DNA from 4 places in the Gordonia sp. NPDC058843 genome. Region 4 is predicted to be linked to each of the others. Evidence: predicted binding sites of a transcription regulator. Region 4 holds the regulator's gene; each other region holds the start of a gene.
The links. Region 4 encodes LexA, which represses DNA repair genes until DNA is damaged. Its sites were predicted from a motif close to CGAACANNTGTTCG; they were not measured.

Region 1 (3,076 bases), on a different contig from region 4:
CACAGGAGGGTGGTGCCCAGGGTGACGGCCCCCTCGGTCGACATGTCGGAGAAGATGACGAGGAACACCGCCAGCACGGTCACGATGACGTTGAGCGCGCCGAGAACGACGGCCACCCACCACGCCCACCGTTTGCCCCGCCGCAGTTGATCCGCGATGAGCACATTGATGACGAGCCCGATCAGCATCGTGAACACCGAGTCGTCCCCGGAGTCGGTGGGACCGAGCGGTCCGCTGCCGGGGAACAGGAACACCAGCAGGTTCGCGCCCGCGATGATCAGCAGCGCAGCGCAACCCAGCATGCGGACCTCGCGCCGCGTGCGCGGAACCCAGCCGCGCTCGTTGGAGGCGAAGAACTTCTCCCCGACGATCAGCATGATCACGGCCGCGAGGACGTACTCGACCGAGGCGAGCGTCCCCTCGAACAGGAAAGCCACCGAGACGATGGCCCCCAGCAGGACCCGCACGCGCAACCGCCACGGTGAACGCACGGTCGCGGAGGCCACCGCCACCGCCGAGACCACCAGCGCCCCGACCCCCGTGGCACGCGAGTCCGCCAGTTGTTCGGCCCAGCGCCAGGACGTGACCTCCGAGGACAGCAGCCACAGCAGCAGAACCGTCAGCAGACATGAGACGAGGTGACCACCGACACCGACCAGAACAGCTCTGACGGTGCCCAATTGCCATTCGGCCCAGCCCATACCGACAACGACCGCCACCACCGCCAGCAGGTACAGCCAGGGGCCGGGTTCGACGAAGGCCGACGTCACAGGCGTCCACCACCGCCCCTCGCGGAGAGCGGGCAGTCCGAAGGCGACCTCGCGATACCAGGACTTGTCCGACGCCCGACCCCACAGCGACCCCGTCGCTGCGCCGACGATCAACAGGGCCGCCGCGAGGGCGACGGTGAACGGGAGCCGGCGCACGACTGTGAGCCACGACACGTCAGAATGCATGGTCAACCGTACGACGACACTGCCGCGGCCACACGGTCATCGCGATGATCGATCACTCCGTGGGCGTCGCACACCAGCGTTCGTCGTCACGGCGCCAGACCGTGGACATGTCGTCGATGAGTATCGCAAAGGACTGCGTGGAAGTCGCGGCCCGCAGAGGCGCGCTACTTGCACATCGCGCGCATCCAAGCCGTTGGCGCTGCTGCTCGCCGCTCCCGCTGACAAACCGAGGAGCCGTGGCCCCTCCTACCCACTCCGAAAGAGCCGCCAGCTGTGCGGTTCCCGAAGTCCGGAACGAGCGGCCCGCCGGGGTCGAGCAGAGCAACGACACAGGGTCGGGCGGTCGTGTCCGCGACCGGCAGACTTCGACTCGACCGATGGACTTCGATCGAGGTCTGGGAGTCGAGTTGAAGTCTGTCGGTCACGAAACGGGGCGTCGCCGACCATTCGTGGCTCGTCGCCATCGCCTCTCGCGCAGGGATCACGCGCGATGCCCGCATCTCAGCCCAATAGCATTGCCCACCGACAAAACGGTTCGATGGATCGTTCTCGAAAGTCGTTGCGCTACAGCGCGATCACGAGTAGATTGGAACATGCATTCGACACAATCGTCAGCCGGGGGGTGTGGTCCAGTGATCGAGTCCGTCACCGATCATGACCTGCCTCCGTCCCGTGCGGTCGAATTGGTGGCCGATCTCCACCGCATCCTGGACGAACTGCAGACCGTGGCACTGTCTCCGTGCACCGATGCCGAACTCGTCGGCGTCGCAGCGGGCACCGAACGCGCCATCGCGCGCCTGACCGTCGCCGGCGACCGACAGATCGATCAGATCGAGGCTCGCGACCTTCCCCGCAAGACCGGTTGCCGAACGCTCATGCAGTTCATGACACATCGGTTGCGTGTCTCGAATCCGATGCGTCGCCGCAAGCAGATGGACGCGACCGCCCACCGCACCAGCCTCGGCGGCGACGTCCTACAGCCCGAACACCCCTGCCTCGCTGAAGCTTTTGCGCAGGGAACGGTGGGTACGGCGCACGTCCAGGCCGTACTGGACGTCCTCGACCGCATCCCGGCAGCCGTCGAACACGATGTGCGAGTCGCCGCGGAACGACAGATGGCCGAGATCGCGACCGACCACACCCCCGCTGACGTCGCACAACTCGGCGCCCGCCTCCTGGCGCACCTCGATCCGGACGGCAAGCTGTCCGACGACACCGACCAGAAGCGACGCCGCAATCTGTGGATCGGCCGGCAACGCGCCGACGGCACGGCCAAACTGTCCGGCACCCTCAGCCCCGAACTCGTCGCCCGACTGACGATGATGCTCGCGGTGTGGGGGAAGCCCGGACTGAACAACCCCGCCGACCCCGATTCGCCCCGCGGGCCGGCCGGGCACGCCGACCCCGACGCTGTGGCAGCCGCTGCCGATCGTGACGGTCGTAGCCTCGCCCAGATCAACCACGACGCGCTCGATGCCGCACTCGCCGCAGGGTTCGCGGACGGATCGCTCGGGAAGTCGCACCGCGGCCTCCCCGTGCAATTGCTGATCAAGGCCGACCTCGGCGACCTCGTCCGGGAAGCCGGACTCGCCACCACCGCGACCGGAACCCTGCTGCCCATCAGAGATGTCATCGCGCTCGCCGCGGATGCGCAGCCGTGGCTGGCGGTGTTCAAGGACGCCACTACCGTCCCTTTGTATTTCGGACGCGGCAAGCGCTTCGCCACCCGGCACCAGCGCCTCGTGTCCTTCGCCCGACCCGACGGCGAGGTGTGCTCGGCGCCGGGATGCGACCAACCGGCGACCCACGTCGACATGCATCACGCACAACGGGACTGGGCCGACGGTGGGGTCACCGACATCGACGACCTCGCACCCGCCTGCCCGCGTCACAACCGCATGGTGGGCAAGAAGCCCGGCCAGTACACAACCCGGGTGGTGCGCGACGGCCCCGACGAGGGGCGGTGCGCGTGGCGACTGAACGCCGAACCGGGCGTGCCACCCAACCCCGAACACATCAACCGCCGGCCCGACATACCCAGGCGATACGCAGAACACCTCCATACCGTGCGCGACGAGATCCACGGACCGCCAACCCGGCCCGGCGATCAAGCACGCCCC
Region 2 (3,076 bases), on a different contig from region 4:
CACCACGATCAGGACCAGCATCCCGGCCGCGGCGATCGGGGCGACGAGGGTCAGGGTCGACGTCCAGACGGAACCGCCGAGTCGCCTACGGCGATCGATCAGGATGTGCAGGAGCGAGCGGGCCGCCACCAGCAGGATGGCCACCCCGACGACGCCGTGCGGGGCGAGGGCGAGGGTGAACCCCGCGATGAGGGCGGCCAGGGCTGCCGGAAGCAGTCGTCGGGTTGCGATGGCATACTCAGCGGCCCACCAGGTGAGCAGCGATGCCAGGACGATGATGCCCTCACTGCGCAGGCCGCTGCAGAACGGCATCCAGAACGCGGCGAACGTCAGCGCCGCTGCCCACGTCGCCCACGAACTCTGCCGCACGGCCGGTCCGAGGCGGGGTAGCAACACCCGGCTGAGGACGAACCACGACACGAGTCCGGCGATCAGCTGCGGGATGTGCATCCACAGCACAGTCGGCGAGACCGACGACCAGGCCGCGAGGAAGCTGTAGTACCAGTCGAACGGCGCCTCGGGGATTCCGTAGAAGCGGTAGTAGTTGGCCAGATAGCCGAAGCCGTCGGCGGTCCGGCCCATGTTGAGGATGTAACCGTCGTCGGGGGACCCCGCGCCGAGGACGCTCCAGACCAGCAGGATCGCGGTGACGACGAGGTCGGCGGCTCGAGGCTTCAGCGAATGCCACCACGCGCGGGTCCGCGCGCCGACCCGCCGGTGGTATCCGCCGAGCCGGTCGAGAATTCCCAGGGCGAGGATGGCGACGAGCACCGACAACGCGGCGAGCACCATCACGACGATCTTGAGGACCGACGGTGACGACTCGTACCGGTTGTCGATGGTCACCTGCACGCGCATGCCGTCGGCAGCGGCGGCGCGTGCCTGCTCGGGGCTGAGGTTGCTGAAGATGCCGTCGACCTGCGGGCGACGGTCGGGCGGCAGTGTCGTCGACTCGCCGAGCCCGACGAACTCCGCACCCGGTCCGGTGGGCGCGGAGAAGATGCGGAGTTCCTGGCATCGGTCGAGGTCCGCGCGCGCGGCGGTGGCCGCGAGACTGTTCCGGAAGGTCACGGTGATCGTGGCATCGGTGGCTGTGACCCACAGCGACGACGACTTCGATCGCGGCGCGTTGGTCGGCATCGTGGCGAGGACAACGCCGTCCGGTGCAGACGCCAGGGTCGCGCACGGGATGCGTGCGTCGAGGGTCTGCGGCGTCTGCGCGATGAGTGGCGCCATCACCGACGAGGTGTCGGCGCTCAGGTCCTGCCCGGCCGGCCACTCGAAACCGGCGTCGACGGCCTTGACCGGCAGCAGCGGGGTGAGGGCGCACAACACGATGCCCGCGATGCCGGCCACGATCGCGATCCACCGGGCGGTACCCACGGAGATCCTGGTCCCTTGCCCCGACGATTCCGCCCCCGACGACGACGGTTCTGCGGAATCCTCAGGCGAGGTCGGGGCAGTCACAGGCACGGTGCCTCATCGTAAGCGACGCCCCCCGGGCCACCTAGTGCCCACCCCGCAGCCCTGATCGATGAGGTGCGTGAACGTCGGTACCACTGCTCCCTGAGGAGCGCCCGGAGCTTGTGAAGGGCGCGTCACGAAGGGTCCCGCCCGCGCGGCAGCTCAGATCTTGCCCGCCGGCGGAGACTACCAGCAACCACCGACAATCTAGAGCTGCGACTCTGCGAAGCAAAAATGCTGTAGGACAACATGTTTCGAGCTGACGATCGTCATTCTTTCGTGTACACTCGAACGTACATTCGCAGCAACGGTTCTCGGGGGAGGTGACCGTCATGACCGACACCACACACGCCGACGGTTCTCTGCCGACATCTCGTGCGGCCGAGCTCGTCGCCGAACTGCACCGGATCATCGACGACTTGCAGACCGTCGACCTGGGCCCGTGCTCGGATACCGAGCTCATCGAGGTCGCCGCCGACACCGAAAAAGCCATCGCCCGCCTCACCTACACCGGCGACCGGCAGATGGTCACCATCGCCGACCGCGACCTCCCCCATCGCACCGGGCACCGCAGCATCACCGCATTCATGACCCACCGACTCCGGGTGTCCGACCCGATGCGCCGCAACCACCAACGCGACGCCACCGCCAGCCACCTCACCCACACCGGCGAAGCCCTCGAACCCGAACACCCCACCCTCGCCACGGCCTTGGCCGACGGCAGCGTCGGCACCGCACACGTCCGCGCCGTCATCGACGTCCTCGACCAGATCCCCCACGCCGTCGACCACGATGTAAAGGTTGCGGCCGAACGACAGATGACCGAGATCGCCGAAGCCCACACGCCCGCCGACATCACCCAGTTGGGTGCCCGTCTGCTCGCCCATCTCGATCCCGACGGCACCCTCACCGACGATTCGGAACGCAAGCGGCGGCGCAACCTGTGGGTCAACCGGCAACGCGCCGACGGCACCGCCAAACTCACCGGCACCCTCGCCCCCGAACTCGCCGCCCGCGTCACCATGCTCTTGGCCGTGTGGGCCAAACCCGGCATGAACAACCCAGGTGATCCAGATTCGCCGACCGGTTCGGTCGACGACGCCGACCCCGACCAACTCGCTGCCGCTGCTGACCGCGACGACCGCACCCCCGCTCAGATCAACCACGACGCACTCAACGCCCTTCTTAAGGCTGTCCTCGAGGACGGACTGCTCGGGAGATCTCACCGCGGGCTACCCGTGCAACTGATCATCAAAGCCGACCTCGACGACCTCGCCCGTGAAGCCGGGCTCGCGACCACCGCCACCGGCACCCTGCTACCCATCCCCGACCTCATCGACCTCGCCGCGACGGCCGCCGATGTCCAACCGTGGTTGGCGATCTTCAAGAACTCCACGGCCGTGCCGCTGTACTTCGGGCGCGGCAAACGTCTCGCCACCCGCGCACAACGCCTCGTCTCCTTCGCCCGCCCCGACGGCGAGGTCTGCTCGGCACCCGGCTGCGACCAGCCCGCCACCCACGTCGAAATCCACCACGCCCAGAAGGACTGGGCCAAAGGTGGTCTCACCGACATCGACCAACTCGCCCCCGCCTGCCCGCGCCACAACCGCAT
Region 3 (3,076 bases), on a different contig from region 4:
GCGGAGGGCGTGGTAGCCCTGCTCCCTGAGGAGCGCCCGGAGCTTGCGGAGGGCGTGGTAGCCCTGCTCCCTGAGGAGCGCCCGGAGCTTGCGGAGGGCGCGTCACGAAGGGTCCGGCGACCGAGCCTGCGAAACCCTCGGGGTGGTGGTCCGTGGATCTCGTCGCGCACGGTGTTCAGATGTTCTGCGAACCGCCGGGATATGTCGGGTCGGCGGTTGAGGCGCTCGGAGTTGGGTGGCGCGCCGGGTTCGGCGTTCAACCGCCAGAGGCAGCGGCCCTCGTCGGGTCCGGACCGTTCGATCCGGGTGGTGTACTGGCCGGGCTGGTCACCGACCATCCGGTTGTGGCGCGGGCAGGCGGGGGCGAGCTGGTCGATGTCGGTGAGACCACCTTTGGCCCAGTCCTTCTGGGCGTGGTGGATTTCGACGTGGGTGGCGGGTTGGTCGCAGCCGGGCGCGGAGCAGACCTCGCCGTCGGGGCGGGCGAAGGAGACGAGGCGTTGTGCGCGGGTGGCGAGACGTTTGCCGCGCCTGAAGTACAGCGGCACGGCCGTGTGGTTCTTGAAGATCGCCAACCACGGTTGAACATCGGTGGCCATCTCGATGAGGTCGGGGATGGGCAGCAGGGTGCCGGTGGCGGTGGTCGCGAGCCCGGTTTCACGGGCGAGGTCGTCGAGGTCGGCTTTGATGATCAGTTGCACGGGTAGTCCGCGGTGCGATCTCCCGAGCAGCCCGTCCTCGAGGACAGCTTTCAGTAGCGCGTTGAGCGCGTCGTGGTTGATCTGAGCGGGGGTGCGGTCGTCGCGGTCAACAGCGGCAGCGAGTTGGTCGGGGTCGGCGTCGTCGACCGAACCGGTCGGCGAATCTGGATCACCTGGGTTGTTCATGCCGGGTTTGGCCCACACGGCCAACAGCATGGTGATGCGGGCGGCGAGTTCGGGGGTGAGGGTGCCGGTGAGTTTGGCGGTGCCGTCGGCGCGTTGGCGGTTGACCCACAGGTTGCGGCGCCGCTTGCGTTCGGAATGGTCGGTGAGGGTGCCGTCGGGATCGAGGTGGGCGAGCAGCCGGGCACCTAACTGGGTGATGTCGGCGGGCGTGTGGGCTTCGGCGATCCCGGCCATCTGTCGTTCGGCCGCGACCTTCACATCGTGGTCGACGGCGTGGGGGATCTGGTCGAGGACGTCGATGACGGCGCGGACGTGGGCGGTGCCGACGCGGCCGTCGGCCAAGGCCGTGGCGAGGGTGGGGTGTTCGGGTTCGAGGGCTTCGCCGGTGTGGGTGAGGTGGGTGGCGGTGGCATCGCGTTGGTTGTTGCGGCGCATCGGGTCAGATACCCGGAGTCGGTGGGTCATGAATGCGGTGATGCTGCGGTGCCCGGTGCGATGGGGGAGGTCGCGGTCGGCGATGGTGACGAGTTGCCGGTCACCGGTGTAGGTGAGGCGGGCGATGGCTTTCTCGGTGTCGGCGGCGACCTCGACGAGCTCGGTATCCGAGCACGGGCCCAGGTCGACGGTCTGCAGTTCGTCGATGATCCGGTGTAGTTCGGCTACGAGCTCGGCCGCACGAGATGTCGGCAGAGAACCGTCGACGTGTGTGGTGTCGGTCATGACGGTCACCTCCCCCGAGAACTATTGCTGCGAATGTATGTTCGAGTGTACACGAGAATCGGGCGGTGGTGGGTTCGAAATATGTTGTCGCGCAGATCTATTGATCTGATGTGCGGACGGCTGGAACTGTCGGTGGTCCATGGTAGAAGCCCCAGTATCGTCACCGACGCCGCGAACAGCCCGTCCTCCTCACCCGGCTGAGCACCGCGCCGCCGTGCTCGGGGAGTACGCCGAGAACGGTGTCCTCGTATCGGGGTCACGGCACCGGCCGCGTCGTCGTGCGCTCACAGCAGGCAGTAGAGAGACGGCGGCGTTCGCAGATCGGACACGCGTCGCGCGGTGACCCCGACAAGCAGGTGGCGAGAGTGGGTTTCGGCGGCACAGTCGGCGAAATACAGCGCACAGTCGACGAAAAACAGCGCACAGTCAACGGTTCGCGAGCTCGGCTGATTGTTGCGGCAATTTCGCCCGGATACCGGACCATACTGCCGCAGCTCTTTCGCGGAGATCCTGTGCATCACCCGCACCAGAAACCCGCTGGCACCCGACACGTATCCTTGTTGGGTATTTCGTCAGCCACCAGGAGAGATCATGCTCGCCCGAATTGACCTGCGCGGTAGCACGCCGACACTCGCCGAGTTGCGTCGTGCGCTGCCCCGCGGGGGTACCGATGTCAATGCCGTCCTCGACACGGTGACACCGGTCGTGCATTCGGTGGCCGAGAACGGCACCGCCTCTGCACTCGACTACGGCGAGAAGTTCGACGGCGTACGCCCGGCGTCGGTGCGTGTACCTGCGACGGTCATCGCCGATGCGCTCGACACGCTCGACCCGCAGGTCGTCGACGCACTGCGCGAGTCGATCACCCGGGCCCGCAAGGTCCACGCCGACCAGCGCCGGGAGACCACCCGCACCCAGGTTGTCGAGGGCGGCGTGGTGAGCGAGAAGTGGATCCCCGTCCGCCGCGTCGGCCTCTACGTTCCCGGTGGCAACGCCGTCTACCCGTCGTCGGTCATCATGAACGTCGTCCCCGCTCAGGAGGCCGGCGTCGGGTCGCTCGTCGTCGCCTCGCCCCCGCAGAAGGACTTCGGCGGGTGGCCGCACCCGACGATTCTCGCCGCGTGCGCGCTGCTGGGTGTCGACGAGGTGTGGGCGGTAGGCGGCGCCCAGGGCATTGCCCTCCTCGCCTACGGCGGCGTCGACACCGCGCAGGCCGAGGCGCCGGACGCGGTCCTCGACCCGGTCGACCTCATCACCGGACCCGGCAACATCTATGTGACCGCCGCCAAGCGCCTCTGCCGCAGCGTGGTGGGCATCGACTCCGAAGCCGGACCCACCGAGATCGCCATCCTCGCCGACGACTCCGCCGATCCCGGCATCCTCGCCTCCGATCTCATCAGTCAGGCCGAACACGACGTCCTCGCGGCCTCGGTGCTCGTCACCGACAGCGCCGCCCTCGCCGACGCCGT
Region 4 (3,076 bases):
CGGTACCGGGGGGTGAGCAGGGGCTGGCCCACCTGCAGCGCGCTCGAAGGCAGATCGTTCATCGCGACGATCTCGTCGATCACGACCTCACGCGGCATCTCGGGCGCCACCCGGCCGGCGATCGTGCTGAGCGAATCCCCCGAGCGGACGTGGACGACCTCCGCGCTCACCGCGGCAGGCGTCATCGAGTCCGAGTAGTTCTGCCCGACGACACCGAAGACCCACACGACGAACGCCAGCCCGACGCCGGCGAGGACGGCGACCGCGGTGCGGCGACGGCGACGGAACACCGCCGCATTCGGCGCGACCGGGCCCCGGCCCCTCGCCCCCATCGGCGAACCGCAGTGCGTGCCACCCAGGCGTGGGGTGAGCGGCGATGAGCCACCCGCCGGCCGGTTGCCGGAGGGCCGGGTGTCCACCGGCCTGGTGCCGTCGGAGAGCGGGGCCCGGGTCCGGACACGATCGGCGCGATCGGTGCTCGCCCGGGTGACGACGGGGCGTTCGGCGTGGACGGGAGCGACGAGAGTGGCGGTGCGCATGGTGCCCTCCGGGAGTTCTGGTGTGCTGGGTGTGCGGTTGTTCGGTGTTCGAACTTCGATCAGGTGTTCGATGCACTGATGTTCGAATTTGTAGCACGGCGCACCGACAAAGTCTCGCGACACATCGAACAAATGTTTGAGGTGATGCCCGCACTCCGCTAGGCTCGGACGCGGCTGAGACATCCCACGGGCCATCTACCTGCACGTTCCGAAAGACGAGAGGAACCGAACATGAGTGACACCGGCGATAGGCGCGGCCGAGCGCGGGGCGCCGACACCGAGGCCCCGATCGACGTCGCCGCCGCCGAGGCCTCACTCACCCCGCGGCAACTCGGGGTCCTGGAGGTGATCCGCCGTTCGGTACGCGAGCGCGGCTACCCGCCGAGCATCCGGGAGATCGGCGACGAGGTCGGCCTGGCCTCGACGTCGTCGGTGGCCCATCAGCTGCGGACGCTGGAACGCAAGGGACTGCTCAAACGCGACGCGAATCGGCCCCGAGCGGTCAACATCGCCCCGAGCGAACCGCCCACTCCGGAGAACCCGACGGCGAGCCAGTTGCCCGAGCCGACCTTCGTGCCGGTCCTCGGACGGATCGCGGCCGGCGGTCCGATTCTCGCCGAAGAAGCCGTCGAGGACGTCTTCCCGCTGCCCCGCGAACTGGTCGGCGAGGGCTCACTCTTCCTGTTGCGCGTCGTGGGCGAGTCGATGATCGACGCCGCCATCTGCGACGGCGACTGGGTGGTGGTCCGCCAGCAGAACGTCGCCGACAACGGCGACATCGTCGCGGCCATGATCGACGGCGAGGCCACGGTGAAGACCTTCAAGCGTCAGGGCGCCAACGTCTGGCTCATGCCGCACAACGAACTGTTCGATCCGATCCCCGGTAACGACGCCGTCATCCTCGGCAAGGTCGTCACCGTGATGCGGCGAGTCTGACCTCTCCACCGACCGAACGGTCGAGCACTGCCGCGGCGGCCTCACGCGCCGCGGCGGGGTCGGAGGTGGCCAACGCGGCGTCGGCGGCCGCGCGACAGTCCTGCGCGGTCACCTCGCCGAGTCGTGCTCCCACCGCGGCCGCTGCGGCCGGCGCGCTGGAGAGCGAGGTCACCCCGAGTCCGACGAGCACGCAGGCGAGATTCGGATCGGCGGCCGCCTCCCCGCACACCCCCACCGGCTTGACCTGACGGACTCCCGCGGCGGCGACTCCGGCGATCAGGCTGAGCACGGCGGGTTGCCACGGGTCGGTGAGCCCGGCGAGATCGGCCGACATCCGGTCGGCCGCCATCGTGTACTGGGTGAGGTCGTTGGTGCCGATCGACACGAAGTCCACCTCGGCGAGGACCGCCTCGGCCAGGATCGCCGCAGCGGGCACCTCGATCATGACCCCGGCCACCAGACCCCGGCCACGGACCTCCGCGGCGAACACGCGCGCCTCCGCCGGCGAGGCGATCATCGGCGCCATCACCCACGGCGCGACCTCGACACCCTCTGCGGCCCGCGCGATCGCATCGAGTTGATGCGTACGGATCTCGGGATGTGCGAGCGCGATCCGATCCCCTCGGACACCGAGCGCGGGATTGGATTCGTCGGGATGCGTCACGAAACGGAGGGGTTTGTCGGACCCGGCGTCGAGGGTGCGGATCACCACCTTCTGTCCGTCGAACGCGTCGAGGACCTCACGGTAGATCGCAGCCTGCTCGTCGACCGTCGGTTCGTCGGCGCGTTCGAGGAACGCGAGTTCGGTGCGGAAGAGTCCGACACCCTCGACGGGGTGGCCGGCCGCGGCCCTTGCCGACGATCCGTCGGCGACGTTGGCGAGCACCGAGACCGGAGCACCGTCGGCGGTGTGGCCCGGGCCCGTCCAGCCGGCGACGACTTCGGCGTGCCGCCGGTCCTCGTCGACGCGCGTCCGGGCTGTCTCCGTGTCGGGCTCCACTTCGATCCGCCCGGTCGTCCCGTCGACGAGAATGGTTGTGCCGGATTCGATCTCGGCGAGATCGGCGACTGCCACCACACACGGGATGCCCAGTTGCCGCGCGATGATCGCGGTGTGACTGGTCGGTCCGCCCAGGCGGGTGACGAGAGCGATCGTGCTCGTCGGGTCGAGGCCCGCGGTGTCGGCGGGTGCGAGGTCGTCGGCCAGCAGCACCGACGGCACCTCCGGTGTCGGCACGCCCGGTTCGGGTAGGCCGAGCAATTCGGCGAGGACGCGGTCCCGGACATCGTTCAGATCGGTGACCCGCTCGGCCATGAGCCCACCGAGTTTGGTGAACACCGCCGCGAACTGGTCGGTGGCCACGACGGCAGCGGCCTCGGCGGAGGCGCCCTTGGTGATGAGGGCGGTTGCGGCACCGATCCAGCCCCGGTCCTCGGCGAGGCCCGCTGTGGCCGCGAGCACCTCGGCAGCCACCCCGGTGTTCTGCGATGCGCGGGCGCGCAGTCGCGCGGCGACCACTCCGGCCGCGGCGGCGAAGCGCGTCACCTCGTCGGCGCGGCGCTCCTCGGCGATCTCCACACCGACGCCGAGCTTCTCCGGG

Region 1: ACFW3F_RS14990 (DUF222 domain-containing protein) is a predicted target of LexA. The motif match lies at 1,545-1,558, and genes of this name have one in related genera.
Region 2: ACFW3F_RS06420 (DUF222 domain-containing protein) is a predicted target of LexA. The motif match lies at 1,753-1,766, and genes of this name have one in related genera.
Region 3: ACFW3F_RS13420 (DUF222 domain-containing protein) is a predicted target of LexA. The motif match lies at 1,638-1,651, and genes of this name have one in related genera.

What each region holds. Positions count from the first base shown of each region.
Region 1 covers NZ_JBHYNC010000021.1:4,580-7,655, reverse strand. Annotated here, with positions in the region: gene ACFW3F_RS14995 (bifunctional lysylphosphatidylglycerol flippase/synthetase MprF) at 1-956, opposite strand, end outside; gene ACFW3F_RS14990 (DUF222 domain-containing protein) at 1,589-3,076, shown strand, end outside.
Region 2 covers NZ_JBHYNC010000006.1:78,203-81,278, forward strand. Annotated here, with positions in the region: gene ACFW3F_RS06415 (arabinosyltransferase domain-containing protein) at 1-1,473, opposite strand, end outside; gene ACFW3F_RS06420 (DUF222 domain-containing protein) at 1,797-3,076, shown strand, end outside.
Region 3 covers NZ_JBHYNC010000017.1:28,490-31,565, reverse strand. Annotated here, with positions in the region: gene ACFW3F_RS13420 (DUF222 domain-containing protein) at 1-1,607, opposite strand, end outside; gene ACFW3F_RS13415 (hypothetical protein) at 1,892-2,158, opposite strand; gene hisD (histidinol dehydrogenase) at 2,199-3,076, shown strand, end outside.
Region 4 covers NZ_JBHYNC010000001.1:129,739-132,814, forward strand. Annotated here, with positions in the region: gene ACFW3F_RS00615 (LysM peptidoglycan-binding domain-containing protein) at 1-539, opposite strand, end outside; gene lexA (transcriptional repressor LexA) at 771-1,475, shown strand; gene ACFW3F_RS00625 (phosphoenolpyruvate--protein phosphotransferase) at 1,453-3,076, opposite strand, start outside.